4 regions of the Sinorhizobium sp. 22678 genome follow, and region 4 is predicted to be linked to each of the others. Evidence: predicted binding sites of a transcription regulator. Region 4 holds the regulator's gene; each other region holds the start of a gene.
What was found. The regulator LexA, encoded in region 4, represses DNA repair genes until DNA is damaged. The targets are predictions, from matches to a motif close to TGTTCNNNNTGTGTTCNG.

Region 1: a site for LexA is predicted at 2,069-2,086, ahead of ACTJKL_RS01415 (ribonuclease T2). Genes of this name have one in related genera too.
Region 2: a site for LexA is predicted at 4,730-4,747, ahead of ACTJKL_RS13495 (ATP-dependent helicase). Genes of this name have one in related genera too.
Region 3: a site for LexA is predicted at 4,231-4,248, ahead of ACTJKL_RS11935 (DUF763 domain-containing protein). Genes of this name have one in related genera too.

Annotation. Positions count from the first base shown of each region.
Region 1 covers NZ_JBQEMS010000001.1:254,506-260,188, reverse strand. The annotation lists gene ACTJKL_RS01425 (DMT family transporter) at 22-975, opposite strand; gene ACTJKL_RS01420 (alpha/beta fold hydrolase) at 972-1,916, opposite strand; gene ACTJKL_RS01415 (ribonuclease T2) at 2,105-2,872, shown strand; gene ettA (energy-dependent translational throttle protein EttA) at 3,001-4,650, shown strand; gene ACTJKL_RS01405 (ArsR/SmtB family transcription factor) at 5,086-5,683, shown strand, end outside.
Region 2 covers NZ_JBQEMS010000007.1:260,920-266,602, reverse strand. The annotation lists gene ACTJKL_RS13515 (ABC transporter ATP-binding protein) at 1-719, shown strand, start outside; gene ACTJKL_RS13510 (aldo/keto reductase) at 716-2,749, shown strand; partial or broken gene ACTJKL_RS13505 (aminoglycoside adenylyltransferase family protein) at 2,937-3,712, shown strand; gene ACTJKL_RS13500 (glutathione S-transferase family protein) at 3,875-4,525, shown strand; gene ACTJKL_RS13495 (ATP-dependent helicase) at 4,791-5,683, shown strand, end outside.
Region 3 covers NZ_JBQEMS010000006.1:249,808-255,490, reverse strand. The annotation lists gene ACTJKL_RS11960 (ABC transporter substrate-binding protein) at 1-459, shown strand, start outside; gene ACTJKL_RS11955 (ABC transporter ATP-binding protein) at 550-1,662, shown strand; gene ACTJKL_RS11950 (carbohydrate ABC transporter permease) at 1,659-2,552, shown strand; gene ACTJKL_RS11945 (carbohydrate ABC transporter permease) at 2,563-3,438, shown strand; gene ACTJKL_RS11940 (hypothetical protein) at 3,583-4,020, shown strand; gene ACTJKL_RS11935 (DUF763 domain-containing protein) at 4,328-5,605, shown strand.
Region 4 covers NZ_JBQEMS010000010.1:9,543-15,225, forward strand. The annotation lists gene ACTJKL_RS16210 (septal ring lytic transglycosylase RlpA family protein) at 1-20, opposite strand, end outside; gene ACTJKL_RS16215 (hypothetical protein) at 471-683, shown strand; tRNA gene ACTJKL_RS16220 (tRNA-Ser) at 877-966, shown strand; tRNA gene ACTJKL_RS16225 (tRNA-Ala) at 1,234-1,309, shown strand; gene ACTJKL_RS16230 (hypothetical protein) at 1,505-1,669, shown strand; gene lexA (transcriptional repressor LexA) at 1,892-2,608, shown strand; tRNA gene ACTJKL_RS16240 (tRNA-Cys) at 2,827-2,900, shown strand; gene ACTJKL_RS16245 (calcium-binding protein) at 2,947-4,026, opposite strand; gene ACTJKL_RS16250 (hypothetical protein) at 4,423-4,770, shown strand; gene ACTJKL_RS16255 (hypothetical protein) at 4,818-5,099, opposite strand; tRNA gene ACTJKL_RS16260 (tRNA-Asn) at 5,242-5,316, shown strand.

The DNA.
Region 1 (5,683 bases), on a different contig from region 4:
TACTGTCCTGTTTCGCCGCTGTCAGATCGCCGGCGACACCGGCGCGATACCCGCCGTCTTCTGCACCTGTCGCTCGCGCCAGATGATATAAAGTCCTGAGCCGATGATGATCGCGATACCCAGCCATTTCAGCGCGTCCGGCAGATCGCCGAAGACGAGCCAGCCGAAAATCGTCGCCGAGACGATCTCGAGATATTGCAGCGGCGCGAGCACCGAGGCCGGCGCCGCCCGATAGGCATAGACGCCGAGCACGCCGGAGATCGTCGCGGTGACGCCGACTCCCAACAGAAAGTACCAGGCGCGCCCGTCCGGCCAGACCGGATCGAAGACGCTCGATCCGCTGCCCTCGCCGAACCAGAGCAGCGCGAGACAGAAGAGGCCTCCCCAGATGCCGGCATGGAACTGCATCGACCAGGGATCCTCGTTCTGCGCGACCATGCGCGTCACGAGCAGGAAAACGGCGAGACCGAAGGCGGCGACGATCGGCAGAAGCGCGACCCAACCAACTTCCTGCATGCTCGGCTGGATGACGAGCAGCGAACCGAGGAAGCCGACAGCGCAGGCGGTGTAACGGCGCCAGCCGATCGTCTCCTTGAGGAAAATGCTGCCGAGAATGGTGAGGATGATCGGTTCCACGAAGAAGATGGCGATGGCATCGGCCACCTCCATGACCTTCAGCGTGGTGATGAAGGAAAGCATGGTCACCACCAAAAGGCCGCCGCGCAGCGCATGCAGCGCACTCTTGCGCCAGGTGAGATCAAACAGCGTGCCGCGCAGAAGGACGATCGGCAGGATGAAGACGATCTGCAGCAGGAAGCGGGCCGCCGTGATCTCGGCCGAGGGGACCGTCGCTATGGCGAGCTTCGAGAAGATGTCGATCAGCGGAGACAGCAACACCGAAAGGACCATCAGCGTCAGGCCGTAGGAGATCCGGTTGTGGTCGATTGCCGCCTTGGAAAGGGAGAGCTCGCTCATGGACGGTGCCGCTTTCCCCCGACTGCCTTCAGGCACCAGGCGGCGAACTCCGTCATCGCTTTTTCCCGTCCAATCTCGTTCAGCGTTTCGTGGCGCATGCCCTCGTGAATTACGATCGTGACATCCGTCATGCCCCGCGCTTTCATGCGGTTGCCCAGCCAGCGAACGGCCTCTCCGTTGAGGGTGGAAGGATCGGCGCTGCCGCCGGCGAGGTGAACCGGCAGGCTGGAGGGCAGCCGCGACAGCCGGTCGGAGCGGGCGCCGGCAAAGGCGAAGGCGAATACGTCGAGCCACAGCGATACGGTCGGGTCGAAACCACAGAGCGGATCTTCGAGATATTTGGCAACCTCGCTCTTATCGCGCGAGAGCCAATCGCAATCGGTCTGCCGGTCGGCGATGCTGGTGCTCCAGGCACCGAAGGTGAGTTTCGTCACGAGCGGACTTGGCACGTCCGAACCCTTCAGCATCTTCTCGATCGCCAGCAGCAACTGGCCGCCGCGCCCGGCAAGGCCGGGCCGGAAATTGGAGTTCCACACAGCAAGCGCGTCGTAGAGTTCCGGATCGGTTTCGGCGGCGTTAAGCGCGATCAGGCCGCCCATCGAATGGCCGAACAGCACGACCGGCAGGCCGGGATGGCTGGCCGCCGCCATATCGCGGAGCGCGCGGAGATCCGCGACGACCTTGGCCGCGCCGTCCCGCTGCGCGAACATGGCGGGAGATGCATCGGGGGCACAGCTCGTGCCGTGGCCGCGGTGGTCATGGGCGTAGACGTGGAAACCTTGGCCGGCCATGGCTTCGGCAAAGCGGGCATAACGGCCGGAATGCTCGGCAAGGCCGTGGCTGATGACGAGAATGCCTTGCGGTTCGCCCGCGGCGCCGAGATGGCGCCAGCCGAGCGTCGCGCCGGTCGGGCTTCGATGTGTCCTCACCTGCCCGAACATGCCATGCGCTCTCCCCACTTGCGGATGCCGTGCGGATATCAAATCGATTTGGGTGGGAAAGGCAACCGCAGCTTGTTGCTCGTTGCGCATGAGATCACAACGAATCCGCAGATGCGATTCAGGGTTGCAATTTTCCCGTATATGGCGTTATTTGTTCCTGTTTTGTTTCCTTTAGAGGGTTTGGGGCAATGAAGACAAGGGCGATGATGCATCTGATCAGGTTGGCGGCGCTGGCGCTGGGTTTGGCGAATGCGCCCCTCGCTGCGGCTCAGGAGAGTGAGGCGAGCGAGGGCGAAACCGGCGCGGGAAGGACGGAATATGTCCTCGCCGTGAGTTGGCAGCCGGGATTCTGCGAGACCCGGCCCGATCGCAAGGAATGCGTCGATCAGACCGCGGAGCGCTTCGACGCCACGAATTTCTCGCTTCATGGACTATGGCCGCTCAAGAAGAGCTATTGCGGCGTGGAGGCGGATCTGAAAGCGCGCGACCGCAAGGGCGATTGGCTGGAACTGCCGGAAGTCGCCATGGGGGATGAGACGGCCAAGCGCCTGCTCGTCGCCATGCCAGGCGTCAAGTCCGGTCTGGACCGGCACCAATGGCTGCGCAACGGTACCTGCCAGACGGCAAACGCCGAGGACTACTTCGCGCTGCAGCTTCGGCTTCTGGACGAGCTCAACCGGTCGGCAGTGCGTGCGCTCTTCGCCGGCGGGATCGGCAGGGAACTCGACGAAAAACAGATCAAGCAGGCCTTCGACCAGGCTTTCGGGGCGGGGGCCGGAGACCGGGTGCGCATGCGTTGCCAGTCGGTGAACGGCCGCGACGTGATTACCGGGCTGACGATCGGGCTCTCGGGCGACCTCTCGGGCAAAGCCGAGCTGGCGGATTTGATCCAGGCGGCGGGGCCGACGGAATTCAAATGCGCGAAGGGGGTCGCAGACGCTGCCGGGCGGGGCTGATCCGGACCGCAATTCGCATTGAGGAGGCGGCGGGGGAGCGTGGGGGCAAGGGCCTTTGGCGTTGCCCCGCCACCATAATTCGCCTACATAGCGGGCAAAATTCCCTTCCGATGCGGAGCATTTCCTTTATGGCACGTCAATTCATCTATCACATGGCCGGGCTGAACAAGGCCTACGGTAACAAGAAGGTCCTCGAGAACATCCATCTCTCCTTCTATCCGGAGGCGAAGATCGGCATTCTCGGCCCGAACGGGGCCGGTAAGTCGACCGTGCTCCGGATCATGGCCGGCCTTGATACCGAATATACCGGTGAGGCCTGGGTCGCCGAAGGTGCGAGGGTCGGCTATCTCGCACAGGAGCCGCAACTCGATCCTCAGAAGAACGTGCTCGAGAACGTGATGGAAGGGGTGGCTGCCAAGAAGGCGATCCTCGACCGCTACAACGAGCTGATGATGAACTATTCCGACGAAACCGCGGAAGAGGGCGCCAAGCTCCAGGACGTCATCGACAGCCAGAACCTCTGGGACCTCGACAGTCAGGTGGAAATGGCGATGGAAGCGTTGCGTTGCCCTCCGGGCGATGCGGAGGTCACCAATCTCTCCGGCGGCGAGAAGCGCCGCGTGGCGCTTTGCAAGCTTCTGCTGTCGCAGCCCGAACTGCTTCTGCTCGACGAACCGACCAACCACCTCGACGCGGAAACGATCGCCTGGCTCGAAAAACACCTGCGCGAATATCCGGGCGCCGTGCTGATGGTCACGCACGATCGCTACTTCCTCGACAACGTCACAGGCTGGATTCTCGAACTCGACCGCGGACGGGGCATTCCCTATGAGGGCAACTACTCCGCCTATCTGCAGGCGAAGGCCAAGCGCATGGCGCAGGAAGGACGCGAGGAGGCTGCCCGCCAGAAGGCCATCAGCCGCGAGCAGGAGTGGATCTCTTCGAGCCCCAAGGCCCGCCAGGCGAAGTCCAAGGCTCGTATTCGCGCCTATGACGAACTGGTCGAGGCGGCTGCGGACCGGCGTCCCGGCGATGCGCAGATCGTCATTCCCGTTGGCGAACGACTGGGACAGGTGGTCATCGAGGCGGAGAATATTTCCAAGGGTTATGGCGACCAGCTGCTGATCGAAGGCCTGAGCTTCAAGCTGCCGCCGGGCGGTATCGTCGGCGTCATCGGCCCGAACGGCGCCGGCAAGACGACGCTCTTCCGCATGATCACCGGCCAGGAGCAGCCCGACGACGGTTCCATCCGGATCGGGGACAGCGTGCAACTCGCCTATGTCGACCAGAGCCGCGATGCGCTCGACGCCAACAAGACGGTCTGGGAAGAAATCTCGGGCGGCAACGACATCATCAAGCTCGGCAAGCACGAGGTCAATTCGCGGGCCTATTGCTCGACCTTCAACTTCAAGGGCGGCGATCAGCAACAGAAGGTCGGCACGCTTTCGGGCGGCCAGCGCAACCGCGTTCACCTTGCCAAGATGCTGAAGTCCGGCGGCAACGTCGTCCTGCTCGACGAACCGACCAACGACCTCGACACCGAGACCCTGGCCGCACTGGAAGATGCGCTCGAAAACTTCGCGGGTTGCGCTGTTATCATCAGCCACGACCGCATGTTCCTCGACCGCCTTGCCACCCATATCCTCGCCTTCGAGGGCGACAGCCACGTCGAATGGTTCGAAGGCAATTTCGAGGATTATGAAAAGGACAAGATCCGCCGCCTCGGCCCGGACTCGGTCAATCCGAAGCGCGTAACCTACAAGCGCCTGACGCGTTGACCGTCATAGGTTTGCGGCGGCGCATCGCTGACCGCGTTCTTTGAGCCTGCACATCCAGCGAAGGCGGCTTCTCCGGGTCGCCATCGCCGGGCTTCGCCGCGCATCCTCGGGGCTTGACCCGAGGATCCGTTCACAAGCGACCGATACTCAAACAGGCGGCGTTACGCGCAGTCCGTTGCATGCACCGCGTCATCCACGGAGTTCGGCTGCTATGCCCGGCGTGTGGATCCTCCGGTCCAGAGGTCGACGGGCAGAGCCTGCTCCCGAAGCGTTCTGAAATCTCCACAGATCGTAGCGCGCCATTTGTCGGCCGGGCGACCGCAAGGTCCGGCCGTTCTATCCTCCAGGCGCCATTCCATTGCCTCTATGCGCAAATCTCTTGCGCGGCCGCCACAAATCACATAAACATATCTTTATGTGTTGATGGGGAAGGCTATGGCTGATCGGGAAACGCTTGGTTTGGATGCGCTGGTCGACGTGCTGAAGGCGGCGGGCGAGCCGACGCGCCTGCGCCTGCTGGCCCTTCTCTCGGCCGGCGACCTGACGGTCACCGATCTTACCGAAATTCTCGGGCAGTCGCAGCCGCGCATTTCCCGTCATCTGAAATTGCTGGCCGAGGTCGCGCTCATCGATCGCTATCAGGAAGGCGCCTGGGCCTATTTCCGCCTGCGGCAGGAGGGCCGTCGCGTCGCGCTGATCCGCGAGCTTCTCGCATCGGCTGCAGCCGACGATGCAATTCTGGCCAGGGATGCAATCCGCCTTGCCACGTTGAAGAGAACCCGCGCGGAGAAGGCGCAGGCCTATTTCAGCCGCAACGCCGCCGAATGGGACAAGCTCAGACGTCTGCACATCGCCGAAGGCGACGTCGAGGCGGCGCTCAAGGCGATGGTCGGCGACGAGCCGGTCGACAGCCTGCTCGACCTCGGCACAGGAACCGGACGTATCCTGCAGCTCTTCGAGGGCATTTACCGTCGCGGCATCGGCGTCGACGCCAGCCGCGACATGCTGGCGGTCGCGCGGTCCAACCTGGACA
Region 2 (5,683 bases), on a different contig from region 4:
GCTCGCCGGACGTCTTCCTGTTCGACGAACCGCTGTCGAACCTCGATGCGGCGTTGCGGACGCAGATGCGCGTGGAGCTTTCGAGCCTCCATGCTGAACTCGGCGCGACCATGATCTACGTCACGCACGACCAGGTCGAGGCGATGACGATGGCGAGCCGCATCGTCGTGCTGAATCGCGGTGCGATCGAACAGGTCGGTTCGCCGCTCGAACTCTATCGCAACCCCGGCAACCTCTTTGTCGCGGGGTTTCTGGGCGCGCCGCGCATGAATTTCTTCGACGTGACGATCGACGAGGTTTCCGGGGCGATGGCCGGGATCTCGGCGCCCGGTCTTGCACCCCTGGCCGTATCGCTCGCCGAGGGTACAGTACTGAAATCGGGCGACAGGGCCACGCTCGGTATCCGGCCCGAGAACATCCGCCTCGCCGCTGGCGATGCCACCCGGGCGGCGATCTCCGGCAAGGTACGCCTCGTCGAGCATCTCGGCCGCGAAACGATCCTCTATGTCGACGCCGGCGCCCTGCAATGCGTCAGTTCGGAGAGCGGCACGGGCAACATCACGGTGCAGATCGGCCAGGTGACGCCGATAGCCGCCGATAGCCTGGTATCGCTCTCGATCGATCCGCACGACGCCTATCTCTTCGCCGGCGACGGCGAGCGGACCGTGACGGTCCGCAAGGCCATCCATTCAAACCAAACCAAAGTAGGCACGATATGAACGAACTGACCAGGATCCGCTGGGGCATTCTCGGCCCCGGCAACATCGCGAAGGACTTCTTCGCCGGCGCGCTGCAATCCGCCAACGGAAAGGTCGTCGCAATCGGCGCCCGCAATCCGGCAAAGCCCGGCCTTGCGGACGATTTTCCGGGCACGCGCATCGTCGCCGGTTACGATGCACTGCTCGACGACCCGGAAATCGATGCGGTCTACATCGCGACGGTCCATCCGCTTCACGCGGAATACGCAATCAAGGCCGCCGAAAAGGGCAAGCACGTGCTCTGCGAGAAGCCGATGGGTCTGTCGGCGGCGGAAGCGGACGCCATGTTCGAGGCTGCCCGCAAGGCGGGCACCTTCATGGCCGAAGCCTACATGTACCGGCTTCACCCGCTGACCGCCAAGATCGTCCAGCTCGTGAAAAGCGGGATGGTCGGCGAGGTGCGCAAGATCCAGTCGAGTTTCGGTTTTGCAAAGCTGCCCTTCGATGAGGGGCATCGGCTCTTTTCCAATGAAATGGCGGGCGGCGGCATACTGGACGTGGGCGGCTACACCACCTCCATGGCGCGCCTCATCGCGGGCATCGGCACATCGTCGGGCGTGATGGAGCCGACCGAGGTGACCGCCCTCGGCCATCTTGGTCGGACGGGCGTCGACGAGTGGACCTCTGCCCTCCTGTCCTTCCCGAACGGCATCATCGCCGAGCTTTCCTGCTCGGTCTCTCTCGTACAGGAAAACGTGCTGCGGATCCTCGGCACGAATGGCCGCATCGAGGTCGGTCACTTCTGGTTCGCCGGCGGTAAGCGGGGAGGCACCAACATCATCCGCGTAATCCACGCCGACGGCCGCCAGGAGGAAGTCCCGGTCGCCGAGCCACGCCATCTCTACAGCTTCGAGGTCGAGGCCGCCGGCGACGCGATCCGCGCAGGTCGCACGGAATTTGCCTATCCGGGCATGAGCCGGGCCGACACACTCGGGAATCTGCGTGTCATGGACAAGTGGCGTGCGGCGATCGGCCTGGAATACGAAGGCGAGAAACACACCGTGCGGACCCGAACGGTGCGCGGCGACAAGCTTTCCCGCAAGACCAGCCATGTGCGGAGCGGCCGCATCGACGGCCTGCAGAAGGAGATATCGCTTGCTGCGCTCGGCCTCATGGAGTTTTCGACCTTCTCATCCGCTGCCATGGTACTCGACGCCTTTTTCGAGGCGGGCGGCAACCTGGTCGATACTGCGTTTCTCTACGGCAATGGCCTGCAGGACCGGCTCGTCGGCGAGTGGATGCGCAGCCGCGGTGTGCGCCAGGAAACGGTCGTCATCGCCAAGGGTGCGCACAGTCCGCTCTGCTATCCGGACGTGATCGGCAAGCAACTGACAACCAGTCTCGAGCGCATGGGCACCGATTATGTCGACATCTATTTCATGCACCGCGACAGTCCGGACATCCCCGTGGGCGAGTTCGTCGACGCCATGGACGCGGAGGTGAAGGCCGAACGGATCCGAGGTCCCTTCGGCGGCTCGAACTGGACGCGCGAACGCTTCGATGAGGCAATCGCCTATGCCGAGCGTACCGGCAAGACGAAACCGAGCGTGCTTTCCAACAATTTCTCACTGGCCGAGATGGTCGAGCCGGTCTGGGCCGGCTGCATTTCGTCTTCGGACGACGCCTGGATGCACTGGCTGGAGGAGAAAGGCGTCACCAATCTCGCTTGGTCGAGCCAGGCGCGCGGCTTCTTCACCGACCGCGCGGGCCGCGGCAAGCGGGACGATTCGGAACTTGCCCGCTCCTGGTATTCCGAAAGCAACTTCGCTCGGCGGGACCGGGCGATCGCACTCGGGCGCAAGCTCGGCAAGGACCCGATTCAAATAGCGCTCGCCTATGTTCTGGCGCAGAAGGGCCGTGTCATCCCGCTGATCGGCCCGCGCTCGCTTTCCGAGCTCAACCACAGCCTCGACGCTTTCTCAATTGCGCTTTCCCCAGGTGACGTCCGGTGGCTGCGAGATGGCGACCCGGGCCAGTCGAGCGCTGCCTGAAGGTCCGCTCGCACTAAAAGCTGCCTTGTATCGGTTCAAGAGCTTGATACGCTCGTTGCAATATTCTAGCGCGTTTCACTGTTCATTGGACCAGTGAAACGCTCTAACACTCTGAAACTGCGCATTTCCGCACGGGAAGCCGGTACGCACTTTCTCCTGGTAGTACTCATGCAAATCGAGCCGAGCCATGCGAGCGGACAGACAACAGATTGACGAGGCACTGGCAGCGACAGAAACCATCCGCAGCATCCTTCGAGACGCGCTCCTTGCGGTTTATCTGCATGGATCGGCAGTTTCGGGTGGCTTGCGACCGCAGAGTGACGTCGACCTCCTCGCGATCGTCGACTGCCCCATGGCTGACGAACAGCGTCGCGTTCTTCTGGCGGCTTTGCTGCGAATGTCCGGCCGCCATCCCCGTCTGGTCGGGGCGCCCCGCTGCATCGAACTGATGGTGTTTCTGCGGGCAGATATCGCCGCACCGAATTTTCCTGCTCGGGCTGAATTCATCTATGGCGAATGGCTGCGGGACACCTTTGAATGCGGAGGTCTCCCCCTACCTGTGTCCGACCCGGAAAACACGCTTGTGCTGGCCCGGGCGCGACAAGAGGCCGTTCCACTGTTCGGCCCCGATGCAAAGGAGCTTCTGCCCCGCTTCCGCCGGAACAAATTCGCCGCGCAATGCGCGATGCACTCCCCTCATTGGGCGACAGTTTACAGGGGGACGAGCGGAACGTGTTGCTAACCCTTGCGCGCATGTGGCGTACATCGGCCACCGGTGACTTCATCACCAAGGATGCTGCAGCGACATGGGCAGCAAGCCAGATGCCGGACGAGGAAGCTGATATGCTGATCTACGCGCGTGAGGCCTATCTGGGCAAGGTCAAGGACGACTGGCAAGATCGGCAGACTGCTTCCGAGCGGACGGCAGCATTTCTGCGCCAGCGGGTCTCGGAACTCCTATGACGCTTTGGGGCGGAAGCTGCCAGGAAGCCTCTTCCGCTTAGCAGCGGCAGGAACGCACCATCGTGCTGTATTTGAATCGGCCGCGAGGATTATCTCGCGCATGGGGTGTCGGAATCGCGTTCAGCCGGTCGTCTTCAAGACGGACAAGCGATGGAGAGCAGCATGACTATTACCATTACCGCCTTTGAGCGGTCGCCCGATGCCGGCCAGGGTATGGCGCGTGACATGCGCGTTCGCTGGGCGCTCGAAGAAGTGGGCAAGCCTTACGACGTTCGTCTTCTTTCGTTCAAGGCGATGAAGGAACCCGCGCATCTCGCGCTTCATCCATTCGGGCAGATTCCGACCTATGAAGAAGGCGATCTCGCTTTATTCGAGTCGGGGGCGATCGTGTTCCATATCGCTGAGCGCCATGCGGGCCTGCTGCCGGACGATGCGAATGCCCGCGCGCGCGCGATCACATGGATGTTTGCCGCGCTCAACACGGTGGAGCCGCCGATCGTTGATCGCGAGGTCGCCGAGTACCTCGAAGGCGACGAGACCTGGTACGAGCAGCGCCTGCCCTTCATAGACGAACGCATCCGAACGCGGCTGGGCGAACTTTCCCGCCGACTTGGCAACGCCGACTGGCTCGACGGCGCTTTCAGCGCCGGTGACCTCCTAATGGTGACGGTGCTGCGCAGATTGGAAGGATCGGTCATCCTTGACGAATATCCGAACCTCTCCGCCTATGTCGCCCGCGGCAAAGTGCGGCCCGCATACAAGCGTGCTTTCGACGCTCAACTGGCGGTTTTCACCGCCGCATCGACCGGCTGACAAAGGTCCGCGCCGGCCAATTGATTACAAGCGGCAATGTCCGAGCGGTCAGTGATCGTCCGGCTCTTGCATTGGGTGCGGAGGTACTGCTTGGCATGAAGTGCGCCGCCACACGTCGTCATAGCCTGGATCTGCGCAGGCGATACATCGTGCCATCTTTGAAACCGGAACGTCCCCACTTTCCAACGGCCTCTCGGGCTTGTATGTTCCCTCTCCGTTCTAGAGGCCGCGGCCGGACATCAAAGACATCATCGAGGTAAAGTGAATGGCGACGGCGGCCCATCTTGAGAAACTGAACGAGAGGCAGCGCTGCGCAGTCGAATATGGCATCGGAGCAAAAGAAGGCGCCCAAGCGGGCCCGCTGTTGATCATTGCGGGCGCGGGCTCCGGAAAGACCAACACCTTGGCCCATCGCGTTGCACACCTGATCGTCAACGGGGCCGATCCGCGCCGCATTCTCCTGATGACCTTCTCGCGAAGGGCCGCGGCTGAGATGTCGCGCCGCGTCGAGCGTATCTGCGCACAGGTGCTCGGCCCCAATTCCGGAATGATGAAGGACGCCCTGTCATGGGCGGGCACCTTTCACGGTATCGGCGCACGGCTGCTGAGAATCTATGCCGAACAGATCGGACTGAATGCGGAGTTCACTATTCACGACCGCGAGGACAGCGCCGATTTGATGAACCTGATGCGGCACGAGCTCGGCTTCTCGAAGATGGAAAGCCGATTTCCGACCAAGGGCACGTGTCTGGCGATCTATTCGCGGGCCGTGAATGCGGAAATGCCGCTGACTGAAGTGCTCCGCACTTGGTACCCGTGGGTGTCCGGCTGGGAACAGCAGTTGAAGGAGCTGTTTGCCGGCTACGTCGAGGCCAAGCAGGCGCAGAACGTCCTCGACTACGACGACCTGCTTCTCTATTGGGCGCAGATGGTTAGCGAGCCCTCCGTGGCCGACGAAATCGGCAAACGGTTCGACTATGTCCTCGTCGACGAATATCAGGATACCAACAAACTCCAGTCTTCGGTGCTGTTGGCTCTGAAGCCCGGCGGGCGCGGCCTGACGGTCGTCGGCGACGACGCGCAGTCGATCTACTCGTTCCGGGCGGCGACTGTCCGCAACATCCTCGACTTTCCGAAGCAATTCTCGCCGGCGGCCGA
Region 3 (5,683 bases), on a different contig from region 4:
GGAACGTCGCAGGCCGAGGGCGGCAAGCTCGTCGGCAAGGTCGGAGTGAGCGCGCTTCCCGTCGGTGCGGACGGGCAGAAGTCGAGCGGCGCGCTCGGCACGGCCTATCTCGGCGTCTCCAAATATTCCAAGAAGCCGGAGCTTGCCGCGGAGCTGCTGCGCTATATGGTCGGCGCGGAAGACCAGAAGATGCGTGCGATCGAAGGCGGCTACAATCCGACCGTCGAGGCGCTCTACGAGGACGCCGATGTGCTGGCTAAGATCCCCTTCCTGAGCATGGCGAAGACCGCCTTCGAGGAATCGGTCGCACGTCCGTCGGCTGCGACCGGCAAGAACTATAACCGCGTTTCCCGCACCTTCTACCGGGCCGTACACGATATCATCTCCGGCAAGGACGATGTCGCCAAGGAACTCGCCGACCTCGAGCGCCGCCTCGAGCGCGACGTGAAGGCGAAATGACGAGAGCTCGCCCTCGGCCCGGCCGGGGGCGCCTCATCGAAACCGGCTGCGTTGGACGCGCTGCCGCGAAAGGCCTGGAAGGGAAATGGAATGGCTTCGGTCTCCCTGAAGAACGTCAGCAAGACCTTCGGCACCTATGACGTGATCCGCTCCATCGATCTCGAGATCGAGGACGGGGAGTTCGTCGTCTTCGTCGGCCCATCCGGTTGCGGGAAGTCGACGCTTCTTCGACTGATCGCCGGCCTCGTGCCGGTTTCCGGCGGCGACGTGTTTATCGGCGGCGACCAAGTGACGGACGTGCCGGCGTCCAAACGTGGACTGGCCTTCGTCTTCCAATCATACGCGCTCTACCCGCATATGAATGTGGCGCGAAACATCGGCTTTGCGTTGGAAACGGCGCGGCTCGGCAAGGATGAAATCCGTCGCCGTGTCGCCAGGGTCGCGGACATGCTGAAGATCGGTCACCTGCTCGAGCGTCGGCCGCGCCAGCTTTCCGGCGGTCAGCGGCAACGCGTGGCGATCGGCCGGGCGCTTGTCGGCCAACCGGAAGTCTTCCTCTTCGACGAGCCGCTTTCCAATCTCGACGCGGACCTGCGCATGGAAATGCGCTTCGAGATCGCCAAGCTGCACGCCGGCGTCAAGACGACGATGATCTATGTCACCCACGACCAGACGGAAGCGATGACGCTCGCGGACCGGATCGTCATTCTAAACCACGGGCAGATCGAGCAGGTGGGGCGGCCGCGCGAGCTTTACGACCGGCCGGAAAATCGCTTCGTTGCCGGCTTCCTCGGCAGCCCGAGAATGAATTTCGCCCCGCTCGAAGCGACAGGCTCCGCCGCTACGGTTCTGAGGGGGGCAGGCGGCTTCGCCTACGCCGCGGAATATCTCGCGGCCGAAGGAAGGCCTGCGGAAATCGGCTTGCGGCCGGAGGCTTTGAAGCTTGTCGGTGCCGACACGAAAGGCGCGATCCGCGGAACCTTCGAGCGGATCGAGGACCTCGGCTATGAATATGTCTGCTATGTGCGGCTCACCGAGACGCTGGTCTGGATGGTTCGTTCGACGGGAAGTCCACCGCAAGTCGCCCCCGGCGACCCCGTCGGCCTGAGCTGGCAACCGGAAGGTCTCTACCTCTTCGGAGAGGATGGCCGGCGCATCGATCACCGCGCGAGCGTTCCATTGGCCCTTGGAGCATCGTCGTGAACGCCGCCCGCCGGATGGAGCGGCAGCAACGCCGCACCGCATGGATATTCCTGCTCCCGTTGCTGCTGACGCTGGTGGCGGTGGCGATATGGCCGCTCGCCCGCAGCATTTTTTTCTCCTTCACCGACGCTTATCTCGATGCCCCTTCGGATTACGGATTCGTGGGTTTCGAGAATTTCGTGGAAGTTGCAGAAGACCCGGTGTTCTGGGGCGCGGTCAGGAACACGCTCGTCTTCACGCTGGTATCCGTCGGGTTGGAGACGCTTCTCGGACTTGCGATCGCCTTGCTCCTTCACCGCGCTTTTCCCGGCCGCGGCATCGTGCGGGCGGCGATCCTCATTCCCTGGGCGATGCCGATGGTCGTCTCGGCCCGGATCTGGGAATGGATGCTCAACGATCAGTTCGGGCTGATCAACAAGCTCCTGGTCGCGTTGGGACTCGTCGAAAAGGGCGTCGCCTGGACAGCCGATCCTTCGCTGATCCTCGGGACGGTGATCTTCATCGACGTCTGGGTGACGACGCCCTTCATGGTGCTCCTCATTCTTGCCGGCCTGCAACTGATCCCCGAGGAAATCTACGAGGCAGCGGACGTTTCCGGCGTGCCGCACTGGAAACGCTTCTGGTCCATAACCTTGCCGCTCGCGACGCCGGCGATCGGCGTCGCGATACTCTTCCGCGCGCTCGACGCGCTCCGCATGTTCGATCTGAGCTACGTGCTTGCGGCCAACAACGAAAACACGATGACGATGTCGATCTATGCGCGCGACCAGCTCATCAGCTTTCAGGACCTCGGCCTTGGAGCCGCTGCTTCCACCTGGGTGTTCATGATCATCGGGCTGATCGCCATCGTCATCGTCGGGCTTTTGCGCCTCGATCGGGCGACGGGCTGAGGGGGTATCGATGACGGTGAGCGCAGCCATGACGAGACGCTATTCGAACGCGACGTACCGGACCTTGCGCCGCGTCAAGACGGCCGGACTCTATGCCGGCGTGGCGGCCGTCCTCGTCTACATGCTGTTTCCCTATTACTGGGCGATCGTCTCTTCGACCAAGACGGGGCAGGCGCTTTACCAGTTCACTCTGCTGCCGGCGCTCGATTTCAGCAACTACAGGCAATTGTTCGACAATCCGGTATTCATGGGCGCGCTCGTCAATTCCGGCGTGGTCGCGCTTGTCAGCACGGCGATCTCCCTCGTCATCGGCATTCTCGCAGCTTACGCGCTCGGCCGCCTGCATTTTCCTCCGGGCCGCATCGTTCTGATCGCCGTTCTTATGATCTCGGTCTTCCCGCAAGTGGTGGTGCTTTCGGGAATGTTCGAGGTGATCGGATGGCTCGGGCTCTACAATCGGCCGTCGGCGCTGATCGTTTCCTATCTCATTCTCACTTTGCCCTTTACGACATGGATCCTGACGAGCTTCATCCGTGACCTGCCGAACGAATTGGAGGAGGCGGCGCTCATCGACGGCTGTTCGCGCCTGCGCATTCTCACCCATGTGCTGCTGCCTCTGATGGGGCCTGCGATTGCCAGCACCGGTCTGCTGTCGTTCATCCTCGCATGGAACGAATTCCTCTTCGCGCTCACCTTCATCCTGACCGACGAGAACCGGACGGTTCCGGTCGCGATCGGCCTTCTGACGGGTAGCAGCCGCTATGAATATCCGTTCGGCCAGATCATGGCCGCGTCGGTCACGGTGACGCTGCCGCTGCTCGTTCTCGTCCTGATCTTCCAGCGCAAGATCGTCGCGGGGTTGACGTCCGGCGCCGTCAAGGGGTGACGAGCGCCGCCGCGTGCGACGCCATGCGCCAAATTTGGCATGATCTATTTTCGTGATTGGACTTCCCGACCGGTTGGAGTCACGCTGATAAGGCCTACGAGGTGGAAATTGGGGGACCAACTATCGTAAGAGTAGGAGGTCGCAATGAAGCACCAAGCAATCGAGCAGTTACAGGGCGTCGCCGAGGTCAAGCAGGACCTGCCGCGACGGACGTTATCGCGCAAGGAGCGCCTTGAGCGTTGGGCGGAACTCCTGGAACGTGATCCTCACAGACGCCTTTCGACGCTGCACGAAACAGAGTATCAGCCGGCGAGAGTCCGCGCGGCCATGCGCGGCGACGGTTCGCCGATCTCCGTCGCCTTCGAGGATCCGGTCTTCCGGACCGCCGGGATGGAGAACGACAGCTACGGCGAAGCGAGGCGGTTTTTCGAGCTGAGCGACGAGCAATTACATAAGGTCATCTGCTATTGCCATTTCGGCGCGACGGTCAGCGCATCGACGGCCGCCCGCCACATCCGCGCAATGCTTGTCGAGAAACAGCCAGGCCTGTTTGCTCGGTTGCGCCAGATGTTTGTCGGCTAGGGCAGGCGACGGCATTATCGAGGGTCGTGATCGAAGGCGGCCGCCGGAGGAGGCGGGCCGCAGTGCGAAGGCTTAACCGCTCGCACTGCGGTGCTCCCATCGCCTCCGGCTGGCGGATTGCCTTCGATCCGCGGCGTAGTCCTCCGAGGGCTTGGGTTCGCCCTCGTTCTCAAGGTTGTCTTCGTGCGCGGCGCGTCCTCGTGCCTGCGTTTTTCGCTTCGTGCTCCAATTTCCACTATGTTAAGTGGGTCGGCGCGGCGCCTGATGGCGACGCGCCCTGTCGGTCGGGACGCAGAACGGAAACACTATGGCTCAAAGAGCAGGCAATGCGGATCTCCCGCTGCATGGCGGCCGCGTGCCGCGATGGCTCGGCGACCGTATGACGCGCCTCGGCGCGCTGGTCACCGAAGCGGTGGTTCATCACTATGGACGCGACGAGTTTCTAAAGCGGCTTGCGCATCCGTTCTGGTTTCAGTCCTTCGGTGCCGTCATGGGCATGGACTGGCATTCCTCCGGTATCACCACGAGCGTCATCGGTGCGTTGAAACGCGGTCTCACCCCGCTTTCCGGCGAGCTGGGCATCCATGTCTGCGGCGGCCGCGGCCAGCACTCCCGCAAAACTCCGGGCGAACTCATGTCGATCGGCAATCGTGTCGGTTTCGATGGCGGCGCATTGGCAGAAGCGAGCCGCCTCGTCGCCAAGGTCGACAGTGCGGCCGTTCAGGACGGCTTCGATCTGTACTTGCACGGTTTCGTCGTCACGGACGATGCCAGGTGGGTGGTCGTCCAGCAGGGCATGAACGGCGACCTCCGGCAGGCGAGGCGCTATCACTGGCTCTCGGAGGGCCTGACAAGCTTCGTCGACGCGCCGCATAGCGCGATCGAAGGCAGAGAACAGGGCGAGATCGTCAATCTGGCCGACCGCCGCGCCGCCGCCTCGAGGACCGCGCAGCTCGATCTCCTCCAGTCATTCGGGCCCGACGGGCTCTTGCGCGAGGTCGCCCGGATCGAGTCTCGGGGGGCTCCTCTGGCCTCGCCGGCACAGCCGATGCTGCCGCATCTCTTCATGCCTGCCCATCACGATGTACGCGAAAGCGACGTCAATCTCCGGCGCCTGCACGGCAACTTCGCCGCCGCCGCCGACCGTGGTCCGGCGGATTTCAAGGACCTGCTGCTGGTGCCGGGCGTGGGCGCGCGGACGGTCAAGGCGCTGGCAATGGTCGCGGAGGTGGTCCACGGGACGCCTTGCAGGTTCTCGGACCCTGCCCGCTTTTCGCTCGCCCATGGCGGCAAGGACCGCCATCCGTTCCCCGTGCCGGTGAAAGTCTACGACGAGACGATCAGGATCATGAAGTCCGCGGTCAGCAAGGGCCGGCTCGGGCGCGAGGAAGAGCTTGCGGCTCTGAAGCGGCTCGACGAGCAATCGCGCCGGCTGGAGCGCTACGTCACGGGGCCCGACCTCAAGGAGATCGTCGCGGGCGAATTCAGGGACTCCGCGCGTTTCGGCGGGCGCAGCATATTCGGCTGGGAACCGCACGACGACGAGGCAACCGCCGCGGAGCCAAGCGACCGCACGCGGCGCTGAGGCGGAACAATAAGCGCAGCGATCGATTTACACAGCTGGGGCGCGTTGAGCGCACACCGCGTTCGCTGCCGCTGAGGA
Region 4 (5,683 bases):
GCACCGTTATTGGATGTCATCTGTCCCACAAGATCATTCGCAAAGCCGCACCCGAAATCCGCTCCTGCAGCGCTCGCGCATCCGACCGAACGCGCAACGATCGTCGCAATCGTGCAGTAGTTCCCCCCGCGAGAATTTCGCCGTCCCGAAACGGAACAGTCGAACAATCATGACAACAACAAGGCGAAATTGCGAACCGGAGGACGAACGGAGGCTAAAAAACGCTCGCTATGGTTTATGAAGCGTAAATGAGTCGCTGGACCATGGTCCGATAGAGCGCGCCAAAGGTCCGAAACCCGTTGCCGGGTTTCCCTGCCGATACATATCGCAATAAGCACCCGCGCGGCTCGTCGGCCGCGGGGTGCGGCGGCCTCAGAGCTGGCCGAAGCTTCCCGTCGGTGCAACTCTGAGGCTCCGTCCCCGGTTGGCGTGGTGCCCGTGCTCCGGCCCAAGTCCGAGAGGATATCGCAATGGACGACAGATACGATTATGGGCCGCCGGAGCGACGGGCGGCAACCGGCCTCCCCTTAGGCATAATGCTCCTGTCGATGTTGGCGATTGCCGTTTATCTGCTTGCCGGAGCGGCGCTCCTGGACGGCAGAAGTCCGGATGTCGCGGCCTACGTCGCCCGGGCAGGCGACGAAAGACCGCCTGCAGCGCCGGACAGCGGACGGCGCCCGTGACGATGGCCCACAACCGTGCCACGGCGTATGCGGCGCGGCACGCCTCGAATGCAAGCAAATGCTCCGGAGCAAGTTGACGCTGTGATCAAAGCTGCTAAAAAGCCAGCCGTTGGTGAATGGGCAGCAAACCCGGTAGCGATCGCCGGTCCATCGAGAACTCGGAAACGAATTTCACGAAGCTCCGCAATCACCTGGAAGAGTGGCCGAGCGGTTTAAGGCACCGGTCTTGAAAACCGGCGTGCGTGAAAGCGTACCGTGGGTTCGAATCCCACCTCTTCCGCCATTTCAGAATTGATCCGGGCACGCCGGAATTCCCAGCTTCTCGTCACTGATGGCCGTCTTCCCCAGCCGCAAGGCTCGTGGCCGCCCTGCCCTTCCGACGCTTTGCGTCACCTGCCGGAGCGGAAGAAGCTGCTTGGGACTCCATCGCGAAGGGGCGATATTCGGGTGGGTGAATTGCAGCGTGCCCTACCGGGCGGCAAGGGTGAAGCCGGCAAACGGAATGCACTGGCGCGCGGGGCCGAAAAATCTTATACAATGGGTGACCAGTGGGGTCGTAGCTCAGTTGGGAGAGCGCCGCAATCGCACTGCGGAGGTCGAGGGTTCGACTCCCTTCGACTCCACCATTCCCATCTTTTGTCCAGCCCGGAGACCTAGGTGACAGAACTTACCTGGGGCAACTTCGACCGATGCCGGACGTCAGGCTGCCAGGGCTCGGTCGATGCCGAGGCTCGGCTGCGCTTGCCAAAAAAGCTGATTTGAGAGAAAGTTTTAGTCTGACCCGTTCGAGGTCTGGGCAACTCCCGCGAGTGGAGAAAAACATGCCTGTTAAATCTTTGGTGGCAGCCGTAATTTTTTCCCTCTTCGCCCTTTCGGGGTGCGCCAGCACAGGCTCGACCAACACGACCTATACCCAGTGGTACGGGCCCTATCCCGAGCCTGAATTCGACGTTCTTACGCCGGGCGGACTGCGGCTTGCCTATTAGCATGGCATAGGCGAGCGACTGGGGCGGCCGCTGTAAGCCAAACATGCGAGAGCGTATCGCCCCCTGCCCCGACATTCCGAGCGATCGCCAACGACACGCCGGATCGGAAGCGGACAGGCATTCAGCAGCAAGCGGTATTCACGGAATTTTAGGCACTTGCGGAACACATATGGAACAGATAGGTTCTGTTCTTGATTTGTTTCGCGATTCTGGAGTGACGCCATGCTAACCCGCAAGCAACAGGAATTGCTTCTGTTCATTCATGAACGAATGAAGGAATCCGGGGTTCCGCCGTCCTTCGACGAGATGAAAGATGCCCTGGACCTTGCCTCCAAATCGGGCATCCATCGTCTGATCACCGCACTCGAAGAGCGCGGGTTCATTCGCCGGCTACCGAATCGCGCTCGAGCCCTCGAAGTCATCAAGCTGCCGGAGGCCTATGCCGGTGTTTCGCAGGTCCGCCGCGGCTTTTCGCCGAGCGTGATCGAAGGCAGTCTGGGCAAGCCTGCGGCCCCGCCCCCCGCACCGAAACCGGCGCCCCCGGCCGAGATCGCGTCGGTCGCTGTCCCGGTCATGGGCCGCATTGCCGCCGGCGTGCCGATTTCCGCAATCCAGAACAACATGCACGATATTTCCGTACCGGTCGAAATGATCGGCAGCGGCGAGCACTACGCTCTCGAGATCAAGGGTGATTCGATGATCGAGGCCGGCATCCTCGATGGCGATACGGTGATCATCCGGAACGGAAGCACTGCCACCCCCGGGGATATCGTCGTCGCCCTGATCGACGACGAGGAAGCAACTCTGAAGCGTTTCCGTCGCAAGGGCGCCTCTATTGCGCTCGAAGCCGCCAATCCGGCTTACGAGACACGGATATTCGGTCCGGATCGGGTCAAGATCCAAGGCAGGCTTGTCGGCCTCATCCGGCGGTACCACTAGCCTCCCGACCAGGTGTGCAGGCGTTTCCCACGGAAGTACGCAATTTCAAAGCGTTAGAAGTGGGGGCATTGCGCCTTGGGGCGCTATGGCCACGCCTCCACAGAACCGAAGCCATATTATACAGAATAAAAAAGACCCTATTCCAAATGTACCCTCTTGCGGATTGCGGGCAATCATTCTAAATCCGCGCCACGATTTGAAAAATCGCAAATCGTAGAGGCCTCGTGGCGGAGTGGTGACGCAGAGGACTGCAAATCCTTGTACCCCGGTTCAATTCCGGGCGAGGCCTCCAAAAAACCACCCCTATTCAGCTTTGTTACCGACAAATCTTACCTGCGTCAGACGAAGGCGAAATCCGCGCCCGCAAAGACGAAGTTGGCAGCGCTGAGGTCGGCAGCGTGGATGCCGATCAGAGTGACCTGATCGACCGTGCCATTCAACTGCAGGACAGCGTTCCCGTCGGCATCGTTGCCGATGTTGGGCAAAAAATCAGCGAAGTCGTCGTAGCCATAGCCAGCGATTTGGATGACGTCCTTGTCCAATTCGAAGTCGAAGATCTCATCCCGACCACTGTTTCGTGAAAACAGGAACTGATCGGCACCGGTCTCGACCGCGAAGGCTGCGGTCAGTCGACCATCACCCCAGAGCTGATCGTTACCGGTGCCGCCGATCAAGAGGTCGTTCCCACCCGCGGTGTCCACGCCGACCTCTGCATCGCCATACAGGACATCATTGCCTTTGCCTCCGTCGAGCAGGTCGTCGCCGCCACTGCCGCCACGTGAGAAAAGAACGTCTCCAACGAGAAAGTCATTGCCCGAACCACCATACAGGTGGTCGTTGCCGCCAATGCCGGATTCCACGACGCCCTGGTCGAGGCCATCGCCGTAGAGCTTGTCATGGCCCTCTCCGCCCTGGAGGCGATCGTTCCCGCCAACGAAAAAATCGCCCAGGGAGAAAGCGTCGCCCGAGAGAGTATCGTCTCCGGCGCCGCCGTCGAGCCAGTCGTCTCCACCACGTCCGCTGAGGCAATCGTAGCCATCGCCATAGAGTGTATCGTTGCCTTTGCCGCCAGAGAGACGATCATTCCCTCCGGCGACGATAGCGGAATCAATCGCATCGATCTGGAAGGCATCGCCGTACAGCGTGTCGTCGCCGGCGCCGCCGTCGAGCTGGTCGTCGCCACCACGCCCCTGATTGGAGATCGTCCAAGCGTCGCCGAAGAGCGTGTCGTTGCCCCCAAGGCCGTCAAGGCTGTCGCGGCCACCCTGCCCCGAAGACAGGAAGCCGCCGATTTCGGAGACTCCCAGGCTATTGCCGGTCGTGAACGGGTCTCCGAAGATAATGTCCGGATCGTTCGTTCCGAAGATGTGGTTGTCCAGCCCGAGCCAAGGGGCGATGCCACCGATTAGATGCGCCATTTTTCTCTCCACAGTGCTGTAAAGTAGGCGATGCTCGTCTTGGGAAACCAGGACGGCCTTCGCGGCGCCGACTTCGTCGGGCCCCGTCGGAGTGACGAGCTAACGCTATGAAAATACGGATTTCCTACGAAAGACCGTTACACCCTTTTCCTGAAAGCGCTCCAATGTTGCCGAACGCGATGCTCCTGTCTATTGACCACTTTGGATTAACTACAAGTTGTACTTTGCGACCACACTCAGCGTCCGGATACTGGAAGAAGGACGAGCTCTCCCACGCTACCGAAGACGTCCGCGAAGGCGAAACCTCGAGGATCGTGTGGTCTCGTGATCGGCGGTTGTGATATAGCGGTCCGTCGGCCGGCCTCATCGGGAGGGCGGCACTCGAAGCGCGACATGATGGATATTCCTTGGGGCTACATTCAGCGCCACTTCGATTGGCTCGGGCATGTGGTCGAGGGCTTCTGTATTGCAGCAGTCGTCGCCCTCCTGTTCATGGCGATTGCGCCGAGAAGGCTGGCGCTGATCATCGGCCTCGCCTTCGCCATCGGACACTTCCACGGCCGCGAGAAACGTGATTTCGAGATCAGCGCAAAGCTGCCGCCGCCTCACCTGGAGGGTTATGAAATGTGGAGGTGGAGTTGGGATCAGGCGACCGATTTCTGGCCGGTCGCTTTGGTCCTCGCCTGCGTCATTGTCGCCCTCCTGCCCGAACGACGTCGAAAGCCGCGCAATTCCGACGACTGAAATGCGTGCATCCGGATGCTGGCGGAACTCTTGGCAAGGCCCACCTCTCAGGACCTGCCGGACGAGTTCGGCTTGCTGCGCCATCGGGCCCACCATACGGCCAGCTTGCGCCGCCGTCGGCGCATCGAGGGAATATCGTGCGAAAGCACGAGCAGGCCCAGAGGAACCATCCAGAAGCCCAGGATGGGCAGAAAACCGAGCAGACCGCCGAAGACGAGCAGAACGCCGATGAGCACGCGCAATGCCGGCGAATTGGGCAGGCTCATCCGCCATTTGCCGAGCACAATCTCACGCGTCTTGGGATTGATGCCAAAATGCTTCTTCGCCATCACTCTTCTTCCGTACCAATGACCCCACAGTTGGTGCCTTCTCCACAGGGCGGCAACCGCCTGCCGACATTTTTTTTGAAAAACCGCTTGGCAAATCGGAAAAGCATTTGTATTAGCAGCCTCACTTCTGCGGCGCAGATGATCCCTGGTAGCTCAGCGGTAGAGCACTCGACTGTTAATCGATAGGTCGCCGGTTCGAATCCGGCCCGGGGAGCCAGTTTCCAAAGCCCTGCACCTCACGGTGCGGGGCTTTTTCTTTGAATATTTTCAATCGCTTAACCGATCATGGCAAATGCACCAAGCCTCTAAGGGTTCGGTGCTGGCTTGCTTTTTGGTTACATTTTGGCTGCTTTTCGGACCACACAGGCCGGCAAACGGGGAATTCCTAGGGTTCGAAGATATTGCGTGTTACGCAATGAGAAACGCCGCAAGCGGCATCTATCGCTATTATCGCCGCGCCCGAGCTGCACAAGAACTATCACGCGGCATGGGAGAAGGCGCGGATCAGGAGACGAACGCCACGAAAGGCGGGACGCGACCGCCATTTGAGCCGGAGACAAAGGAGGTCCAGCAGGCGACGCTCT